2 regions of the Cryobacterium sp. M15 genome follow, and region 2 is predicted to be linked to the other one. Evidence: riboswitches for the same ligand, from Rfam matches in the RefSeq annotation. Region 2 holds a riboswitch; the other holds the start of a gene.
What was found. Region 2 has a riboswitch for thiamine pyrophosphate ahead of CXY83_RS13085 (ECF transporter S component). Riboswitches for the same ligand answer to the same signal wherever they lie in the genome.
Positions count from the first base shown of each region.

Region 1 (5,078 bases), on a different contig from region 2:
ATGCCTCTTCCCGATAGTGCAGTTCGCTCACCGCGGCGAGCATTCCGGCTGCAGCGAAGGTGGCGCCGCCGGCCGGGTCGGGGTCGATGACGACCACGCTACGGCCGGAATGCGCCAGCGTCCAGGCGATGCCGAGCCCGATGACGCCGCCGCCAATGACGGCAACATCAACTGTTCGCTGCGCTTCCCGCTCACTCATGGTGTGCACCGATGCCACGGCAGCGCCCCTTAGGGTTGGTCGCATGGACCCCATCACCGCCCGGCTGTATCTCTGCACCGATGCCAGAAAAGATCGCGGCGATTTCGCCGACTTCGTGGATGCCGCCTTCGCCGGCGGGGTCGACATCATCCAACTGCGCGATAAGAACATCGACGCGGCCGAGGAACTTCACTATCTCGAGGTTCTGCACACGGTCGCCGACCGTCACGCCCGGCTCTGGGCGGTCAACGACCGAGCGGATATCGCCGGCCTCTCCGGCGCGCCGGTTTTTCATGTCGGCCAGACTGACCTGCCGCTGCCTGCCGCCCGCACACTGCTCGGCACGGCTGCGCGGATCGGCCTGTCCACCCACACCATCGAGCAGGTGGATGCCGCCGTCACCGCCGATAACCTCGACTATTTCTGTGTCGGTCCGGTCTGGGCTACGCCAACGAAACCTGGCCGCGCTGCGGTCGGAATAGACCTGCTGCGTTATGCGGCCGCGCAGAGCGCTACCGTCGGCAGCCTGCGCCCCTGGTTCGCCATCGGCGGCATCGACCTCGGCAACATCGACCAAGTCGTCGACGCCGGCGCCACCCGGGTAGTGGTGGTGCGCGCGATCACCGACGCCGACGACCCGACGGATGCCGCTCAGCGTCTGCTCGCCAGCCTCCCGCCACTCGGCTAGTCCCACCGACCGTACCGCGTTCATCGCACGCCTGCGGTCAGAGTGGATACTGCTGTTGCACGGGCGAACAGCTGATGAAAGTGGTGAATCGGGCCATTTCCCTGGCCGACCTCGAGGTCGTCGGCGTGGGCCAGGGCGTCCTGGAGCCAGTCTTTGACCTCGACGAGGGACTGCGCCCAGTCACCGGTTCTCGCCTGCACCGTGGCCATGGCCGAGGAGAGCGAGCATCCGGTGCCGTGCGTGTTCCTGGTGCGGATACGTGGCAACGCGACCTCGACCACGCTGTGCGACAGTAACCCCTGGGTGTTGACCAGGGCATCCGGGCAGCTGGTTTCGTTGAGATGGCCGCCCTTGACCAGAACGGTGACACCGGTGCGAGCAGACAACCTTCCGCCCTGCTCCAGGGCCTCCGCCCAGGTGGCCGCCGGGTGCTCTGCAAGCAGAACAGCCAGCTCGGGAACATTGGGCGTGACGAGATCGACCTGAGGGATCAGGTCGCGCAGCGCTTGCTCGGCTGAGCGGTCAAGTAGCCGGTCACCACTCGTTGCCACCATCACCGGGTCGAGCACCACCACGGGCGGTCGACACTCCATGAGCCAGGAGCGCACCTCGGTAATGACGTCGAGTTGCGCGAGCATGCCGATCTTGACGGCATCGATGGTTACATCGTCGCTCACGGCGTTCAATTGTGCGCGCAGAAAAGCCACAGGCGGGGTGTGCACCGAGCGCACCCCGCGCGTATTCTGCGCGACCAGAGCACTGATGACCGCCATGCCGTAGCCGCCGTTGGCCGCAATGCTCTTCAGGTCGGCTTGAATCCCGGCGCCGCCGGTCGGATCGGTTCCGGCGATACTGAGAATTCGAGGCGTTTGCCGCAGCGCGAGCTGGGAGGTTTGACCAGTCATCCGTGACATTCCTTCGCTAGTACTAACTAGACAGGTTCGACGGGTATTGATCTCAGCACGCACACTATGTGCGGCACCCCGTGTCAAGGATCACCCTATACGCGCGCGCATTCAGCGCACAACCGCGCACGCGATCACCCTGGAGCAGGCCTATGCGCCGTCGGCTCTGCGACCGCTCAACGACTGGCTGCACAAAGTATTCCGCAGATAGTCACGCCAACGACGGGAGCCTGCCTACGAATGGTGGCGCAGGCTCCCCTCGCCCTCTTTGGCAGAACGGGCAACTCGCAGGGTGATGATCTGGAAAGCGCGCAGCACCAATCGACCACCAGCATCGGTTGTCGACTGCACTGCTACAGAGGCGACAGTGCGTTCGAGCAGATCGGTCTCGACGATTTCTGAGACAGTGAAGCCGAAGCTGACAGTGCCCGTGGAGCGCGAACCGCTCGCCTCGTACAGTCGCACGATAAGGTCACCGGAACGATCTTCGGCCAGTTTTACGGCTTCGACCACGATCGATGGGCACTCGCTCACGACTACCGGCGTTACGGCCGCGCCGACCACATCGCGCAGCGGCAGGTTGATCCGGTAGCCCTGCGCCGCAGCTTCGAGTACGTCTGGCGTCAGACTGATCGAGGTGCGAAGCGTGTGCACTCCTTGATCCGCAGTTGGGTCAGGGAACGTCGGCGCACGCAGCAGTGATTCCCGCACAGTCGTGGTCGTCCCTCCCCCGACTCGAGTAGTGCGGCTGATGTCATGCCCATAGGTTGAGTCGTTGGCAATCGCAATCCCGAAGCCCGGCTCCCCGACGAAAACCCACCGGTGTGCGCAGGTCTCGAAGCGAGCAGCATCCCAGGACGTGTTGACGTGGGTCGGCCGATAAATGTGGCCAAACTGTATTTCAGACGCAGCGCGGTCAGCGTGCACGTCGAGCGGAAAAGCCAACTTCAACAATTTTTGACGCTCATGCCAGTCAACCGTCGTCACGATGTCCAGGCTCGGCTGGTCACCGAGTACGGTCAGATCCTGCTGAACGGATGACCCCCCGAAGCGCCGCGTCACGCGCACCGTGACCAGCCCTGCACTCTGCACGAGTACCTTGACTTCTTCTGCTTCCAGAAGTTCCACGCCGTTCCGGTCGTAGTGCTCGTCGATGTCCCACGCGTCCCACTGCGTCGGGGTATCCCGAAAAAGTTGGAGCACATTGCCCGCTTGCCCCGCGGGCACGGCTTCTCTTCCGCTCACGCGGTCTACCAAGGAAATGAGGAGCCCACGTGCATCGATGGATGCCCGCACGACGTCGTTCTCGAGCACGAACGCCCCATCGGCCTGATGAAGGCGCACGGCTCCGGTTGGTATCCGCGACGCAGCAGACAGGGCAGGCACTCCCGCCACCGGGAACGGTGACGCATTGAAGCTCACCGGCGTCGCATCCGTTTGCGCCGAGGAAGCGAGCGCCGCCACGGATGTCGCGATCAGGTCTTCGAGATCGATTCGCACGGTCTCGTAGGCCGCTTCGGCAACCTGATGCACCCACGCGATAGAGCTTCCGGGCAGAATATCGTGAAATTGATTGAGCAACACGGTCTGCCAGGCAGCAGCCAGTCGTTCGTAGGGATAGTCAGCGCCCATATAAAAGTACGCCGTTGATGCCCAGAGCTCGGCCTCCCGAAGCAGGTGCTCGCTGCGACGGTTTCCGGATTTGGTCCTGGACTGCGATGTGTAGGTACCACGGTGAAATTCCAGGTAGAGCTCCCCCGACCACACGGGCGGGTTGGCATACGTCGCCTCCGCCTCCTCGAAGAACGCCCGCGGGCTGGCCATACGCACGGTCGGTGAACCCTCGAGCGAACGCGTGCGCTCCGCCGCTGCGAGCATCTCCCGATTGGGCCCACCGCCACCGTCTCCAAAACCGAACGGTACCAGCGACACGTTTGACGCACCCTTCTCGGAGTATTGGCGTTGAGCCCGGGCCAATTCTTCCCCCGATAACAATGAGTTATAGGTATCGACCGGAGGAAAGTGGGTGAAGACCTGGGTGCCGTCAATTCCCTCCCAAGCAAAGGTGTGGTGAGGCATGGTGTTGGTTTCGTTCCAACTGATTTTTTGGGTGAGGAAGTATTTCGATCCCGCCGCGGTCACGATTTGCGGGAATGCCGCCGTGTATCCAAACGAGTCCGGCAGCCAGATTTCGAGGGGTTCGATGCCGAACTCCTGCATGAAGAAAGCCTTGCCCACGAGCAGCTGCCGAGCCAGCGATTCCCCGCTGGGCATGTTGGTGTCGGATTCGACCCACATACCGCCCACCGGAACGAAGCGGCCCTCGAGTGCGCGCGTCCGGATGCGTTCAAACAGTTCCGGATAGTGCTGCTTCATCCATGAATACTGTTGCGCCGACGAACAGGCGAAGATGAAGTCGGGGTCTTCATCCATCAGGTGCAACACGTTTGAAAACGTGCGCGCACACTTGCGAATGGTTTCACGCACCGGCCAGAGCCAGGCCGAGTCGATGTGGGCGTGCCCGACAGCGATGACTCGGTGGGCGCTGGCGTAGGCGGGTTGCGCCAGAAGGGGCGCCAGTAAAGCGCGGCCACGGGATGCCGTGCCACTCACATCCTCGGGGTCCATTTGGTCGGTCATTTTTTCCAGCGCCCGAAGAATCTCAGCGGTACGCGGTAGGTCAGGGCTCAGCTGTTCCATGAGTCCAAACAGTGTCCACACGTCTTGGTCCAGTTTCCACACTTGGGTGTCGAGCAAAGCAACGTCCATGCGGCGCAGGCGGTAGATCGGTTCGATACCCGCCGTAGCCTTGTCACCCACGAGTGTCGGCTGAAAGCCCCAGTCACTTCCCACGTCGGGGTTGGACGCGGCTTCAATGTAGATATCAACCTGCTCTCCCGGCTGGGCGATCAGCGGCACATAGTTATTGAACGGCTCCACCGCTTTCACGATGTGCCCCTGCGGGGTGAAGACCAGACCTTCCGCCTGGAACCCGGCCTGACCAGACAGAAAACCGAGGTCCACGATGACTTCCGTGCGCGTGTGGAGGTCGTGAAACCGAGACCAGTCGGAGGGAACCATACCTGTGATGTGGAACCACGTCGTGCCCCAGGGCTTGCCCCAATGCTGGCCGATGCTGAACGGGGTGAAATCCTGGCCTTGCGCCTCAGAAAACGGCACGGGTTCGTCGGGCACTTCCCACGCGCTGATGGTCAACGGTGACGAAACCCGGTACAGCGACGGGGTGACCCGCTCGCTGACGAAACGACGGATGCGGGCGCGAATG
Region 1 covers NZ_PJJW01000036.1:120,803-125,880, forward strand. The annotation lists gene thiO (glycine oxidase ThiO) at 1-199, opposite strand, end outside; gene thiE (thiamine phosphate synthase) at 243-887, shown strand; partial or broken gene thiD (bifunctional hydroxymethylpyrimidine kinase/phosphomethylpyrimidine kinase) at 956-1,801, opposite strand; TPP riboswitch at 1,784-1,883, opposite strand; gene CXY83_RS08110 (glycoside hydrolase family 38 C-terminal domain-containing protein) at 2,027-5,078, opposite strand, start outside.
Region 1: another riboswitch for thiamine pyrophosphate. It lies ahead of thiD (bifunctional hydroxymethylpyrimidine kinase/phosphomethylpyrimidine kinase); the one in region 2 lies ahead of CXY83_RS13085 (ECF transporter S component).

Region 2 (5,078 bases):
TTCGGTCACCGAGATGAATCCGAACTGCCACAGCAGCGCGCCGGAGTCTTCGCCATAGAGCACCGTCGTGATCGCAGCCATCGGGGCCGCAATCCAGACCGGTGCCGTTCGCAGCCAAAATTGTCGGGCGCTCAGGCCGCACCAGAGCAAAAGTCCGGCCTCGAGCAGCAGGGCGACTCCGGCCGAGACCCAGTCGATCGAGAGCAGCAGCGCACAGCTCACGATCAGGGCAACTGCGAGCTTGGCGACCGGGTTGAGTCGGGCGACGACGCTCGGGCGGATCGTCGGGGTCAGCAGGCTCATGGCGCTCCCGTCCCGAGCCGGATCGGGTCAGGCATACCAATTCGGTATTCCTCGTCCGCGAGAGCGTTGACGAACTGGGCGTCGTGGGTGACCGCGACGAGCGCGATGCCCTCATCGAGCAGCTCGGCCAGAAGGGTCACGAGTTCCTGCCAGGTACGAGAATCCTGCCCGAAGGTCGGCTCATCGAGCACGAGCAGGCGAGGACGGGTCGCGAGAACGGTGGCGACGGACATCCGCCTCTTCTCGCCACCCGACAGGGTGAACGGGTTGGCGTCGGCGAGATGATCGAGTCGCAGCCGGTGCATCAGCTCGTCGACGCGGCTGGTCTGTTCGGCCTGGCTGAGCCCGAGGGCGCGCGGGCCGATCTGCAGGTCGGCCCGCACCGTCGCGGCCAGGAATTGGTGTTCCGGGTCTTGAAAGACGGTTCCAATGCGGGTCAGCAGCTGCTGGGAACGCCAGCGGTGCGGCTCAGAAACGATACCGGCCGCAAACGTGTCACTTGCCTGCAGCGTTCCCCCGGCCGGCTTCAGCAGTCCGGCCAGCGTGAGGGCGAGGGTAGATTTTCCGGCGCCGTTGGGGCCGGTCACAACGGTGGCGGTGCCGGCCCGCAGGTTGAGGGTGATGCCAGCGGCGACAACGGATGCCGCACGCCGTCCAAACGGAACGCGACCCACCGCGAGCCCCTCGGCCCGCAGCAGGGTCTGCACCGAAGTGATTGGAGAGCGCGTCGGAAACCGGGGGGGCAGGGCTGGTACCCAGACGCCGGCCTGCGCCAATCGCTCACCTTGCCTCGACAGGATTTCGCGGGTGGGGCCGTCGGCCAGCACGCCGCCGGCCGGGTCGAGCACGATGACGCGGTCGACGACGTCCTGCCAGACCTCGACCCGATGCTCGATGACCACAAAGGTGGCCCCGGAATGATCGAGGGAGCGCACAACGGCGTCGCGCACCTCGATGACACCAGTGGGGTCGAGGTTCGCGGTCGGTTCGTCGAGCAGCAACAGCCCCGGCCGCATAGCGAGCACGCCCGCCAGAGCCAGGCGTTGCTTCTGCCCGCCGCTCAGGCTCGAGGTGGGGTGGTCGAGGGGCAGGTCCAGGCCGACCTCGGCAAGAGCCTGCCGCACCCGCGGCCAGATCTCGGCGCGCGGGACGGCGAGGTTCTCGCAGCCGAATGCGACATCATCTCCGACCCTGGCCAGCACGACCTGGGAGTCCGGATCCTGCAGCACGAGTCCGACCCGCCCGCGCGCCTCGGCCGCGCGGCGACCGTCGATGAGCAGGCTGCCGGTCTCGTCGCCGTCTTCGACATCGCCGAGCACTCCGGCCAACGCGTGCATGAGGGTACTCTTGCCGGCACCGCTGGCACCGAGCAGCAAAACCCGCTCGCCGGGCGTGACCTGCAGGTCCAGCCCGGACACCGCCTGATTGTGGCGCCCGGCGTGGCGCCAGCCCCAGTCGCGGGCTCGAATCTGTACGGCGCGGATCTGCGCGCCGTGACCGGCCGGGAACGGCGGGGTGTCCAACATCCGCTAGCTGATCGCGGCGGAGGGTGCTCGCGACCCTTCCCGACCGGCAGCAAACCGGCTCAGCGCACCGGTGCGGGCCAGGCCGCGCACGGCCAGCCAGGACAGCAGGCCGGCCAGCACGGTGCCCGACACGACAGCGGATACGAAATAGACGACCCTGTAGCCGAAATCCAATGCCGCATAGCTCGTGAAGGTCGTGTCGAGCAGACCTACTGCCACGCCGGCGCCCGCGCCAGCGAGAAGGGCGACGCCGAGTCGCCAGTTGCTATAGAGGAATAGCGCGAGGATGATTTCGGCGCCCAGGCCTTCGACGACGCCCCAGATGAGCGTGGAGAATCCCCACTGGGTGCCGATCAGCATCGACACGACAGCGGCGACGACCTCGGTGTACACGGCTGCGCCGGGCTTTCGGATGATGAGACCGCCGAGCACTCCGGCGAACAGCCAGCCACCGGCGAGGAGACCCTCGAGGCCGGGCGTGAACGCGAGGATCGCACTGAGCGGGGACCAGGCCAGGCCCCAGGCCCAGAAGATGACGCCGCTCGCAACGCCGATGACACTCGCGACGACGATGTCGACCACGCGCCAGCGAAAGTTGCGGGGCTTCTTCGCCCTCGAAGCCTGGCGAGTGGACTGACGGAGTGAAGACGTTGTAGCGTGCACTGTTCGTGCCCTTTCCGTAGGTGAATACAGGGCACGGGATCGAGAAGCCTCCCTGCGCTGGCATGATCCAGATCAGGTTCGACGGTCGAAGCTTGGTCAGCTTCCTCTCAGCCCGGTGTACCGGACTCCCGTGATACCGCCAATTCTAGCGCCCCGCCTAGACTTGCGGCATGGGAATCACGACATGAGTATCAGCATCCTGCTCGTGTTGGCGGCGCTGTATCTCCTGCTGATGCGTCGGTTCCTGACGCGGCGTCGGCGCATCGCCCGGGGATTGCCGGTAAGCAGCCCGTGGCACTTTCCGCCCTGGCTGCGACTCAGGGTGCCACGGTGGGCGCGCCGTCGGTTCGCGCGCCGGCCGCGCCGGCCCCGCCGTATCCGTTCTGCTCGTCGCCCCCGCCGCTCGCCCGGGCCCACCTGAGGAACCGGGCCGAGTTTATAGACTGGGCCTGCGGCCCGGGCCCAGGCCCCGTCCAAAGAGCGGGGCTACTTCTTGAGGGCTCGGATTATTCGGGCCAGGGCGCGCCCGGCGACCAGAAGGAATGGCACACCGACGGCGAGCAGGGCGATGACGTTCGGCTCAAACCGAGCGGTGCCGCCCGACTTGACATAGGCACCGATCGGCAGCGATACGCCACCGCCGCCCCCACCGGATCCGACAGCACCGCCTTCGCCGGCATCACCGCCACCGAAACCGTAATAGCTGAGCGCCACCGGTATGAGGGTGACGCCGTCAATTTGCACGGGATCACCGTAAGCCGATTTCACACCGGCGGAACGGAAGGTTTCTGCGAGTTTTTCCGGGAGGCTGGTCATTCCAACAGGGTAGCCGACTCGTGCCTTATGGGCGAGGCTTGAAGAAGGAGGCCGAACGCACTGTTCCCGCCCCGAATCGCTCGGTCACGGAATCGACTGCCAGCTCGGCCCCGCGCCAGTCCTCGTCGGGATCCCATAAGCCAACCGATCCCGACGCTGGACCGAGCTGCTCGGCCCGCACCCCGATCAGTCGCACCCGAATACCCGACGCGGCCAGCAGGTCGAAGGCAGCGACTGCTTCCTCATAGATTCGCCGGCCGACATTGCTCGGTTCAGCGAGGGTGCGCGACCGGGTAACGGTACTGAAGTCTGTGTAGCGCAGCTTGAGTGCCACGCGCCGTGCCACGAGATCGCTGCGCCGCAGCCGTGCCGCTACAAGGTCGCACTGCCGCAGCAACTCACTGTGCAGTCGGTCGATGTCGGTCACGTCGTGTTCAAAGGTCACCTCGTGGCCGACGCTCTTCTCTTCCCGCTCGACCGTTACCGAGCGTGGGTCACGCCCCCAGGACAGTTCGAACAGCTTCACACCGGAGGCCTCCCCCAGTGTTTTTTTCAGCACGTCCAAGGGCGTGCGGGCAATATCGCCGATGAGTTTCAGGCCGAGGCGCGTCAGCATCTGCTCAGTAGCGGACCCCACGCCCCAGAGTGCGGTCACGGGCAGCGGATGCAGAAACTCCACCGTCTTGTCGGCCGGCACGACGAGCAGACCGTTGGGTTTGGCCAGGCCGGAGGCAAGTTTGGCGACGAACTTGGTCGACGCCGCGCCGACGGAGCAGACGAGACCGGTTTCGGCGAACACGCGGGCGCGGATGAGTTCGCCGATCACAGCCGGTGAACCGAACAAATTAGTCGCGCCGGCAACGTCAAGAAACGCTTCGTCGATGCCCAGCCGTTCCACCAGTGGCGTGACGTCGTCGAAGATACTCATCACTCGGGTGGAAAAGTCTCGATACTGTCCCATGTGCGGCTCGAGTACGATCGCGTTCGGGCACTGGCGCAACGCGAGCGACATGGGCATGGCCGAGTTCACACCGTATTTTCGAGCGATGTAGTTGGCCGCCGTGACGACCGAACGGCCGCCGCGGTGGCCGACGATCACCGGCAGATGCGCGAATTCAGGGTGAGAGAGCAACTCGACCGAGACAAAGAACGCGTCCAGATCAACGTGCAGCACCGTCGCCGAACGGTCGTCGACGTCGTCCGCCGAAATCTGCCGCCCGCTGCCATCCTGTCTGCCCACCGAAAAACCCTAACCCGATCCGGCTCATATGCACTACTGACAGAGGGAAAATACAATTCCAGGGCATAACTCCTGCAATTCACTGTTGAAAAATGTCGCGACCGCGTCTTTTCGCGGAAGCCGTGCATCACGTCACGCAATCTGCAGGAGTTATGCGACGGGACGACACGTTTTATCGGGCAGCTAGCCGAGCGTCGTGCCGAAAACCAGCCCGAGCAGGTACGTGACCGCGGCCGCGCCCAGGCCGATCACGAGTTGTCGCAGCGCACGCTTCAGCGGCGGACCGCCAGAGAGCAGGCCGACGACTGCGCCGGTGGCCAACAGGGCGACGCCCACAAGAATGGTGGCGACGATGATAGCCGCGTAGCCGCTCATGCCGAACAGGTAGGGCAGCACTGGCAGCAGCGCCCCCGAAGCGAAGAAGCAGAAACTCGACAGGGCCGCTCCGGTTCCGGTGCCGATGGCCTCGTGTTCGTCATGCGTGGGGGCCTGCGGGCTGACGGCGGAGATCGGTCCGGTCGCCGCGTAGG
Region 2 covers NZ_PJJW01000039.1:369,756-374,833, reverse strand. The annotation lists gene CXY83_RS13095 (energy-coupling factor transporter transmembrane protein EcfT) at 1-303, opposite strand, end outside; gene CXY83_RS13090 (ABC transporter ATP-binding protein) at 300-1,829, opposite strand; gene CXY83_RS13085 (ECF transporter S component) at 1,833-2,492, opposite strand; TPP riboswitch at 2,524-2,634, opposite strand; gene CXY83_RS17470 (hypothetical protein) at 2,677-2,913, shown strand; gene CXY83_RS13080 (hypothetical protein) at 2,979-3,308, opposite strand; gene dinB (DNA polymerase IV) at 3,334-4,548, opposite strand; gene CXY83_RS13070 (VIT1/CCC1 transporter family protein) at 4,732-5,078, opposite strand, start outside.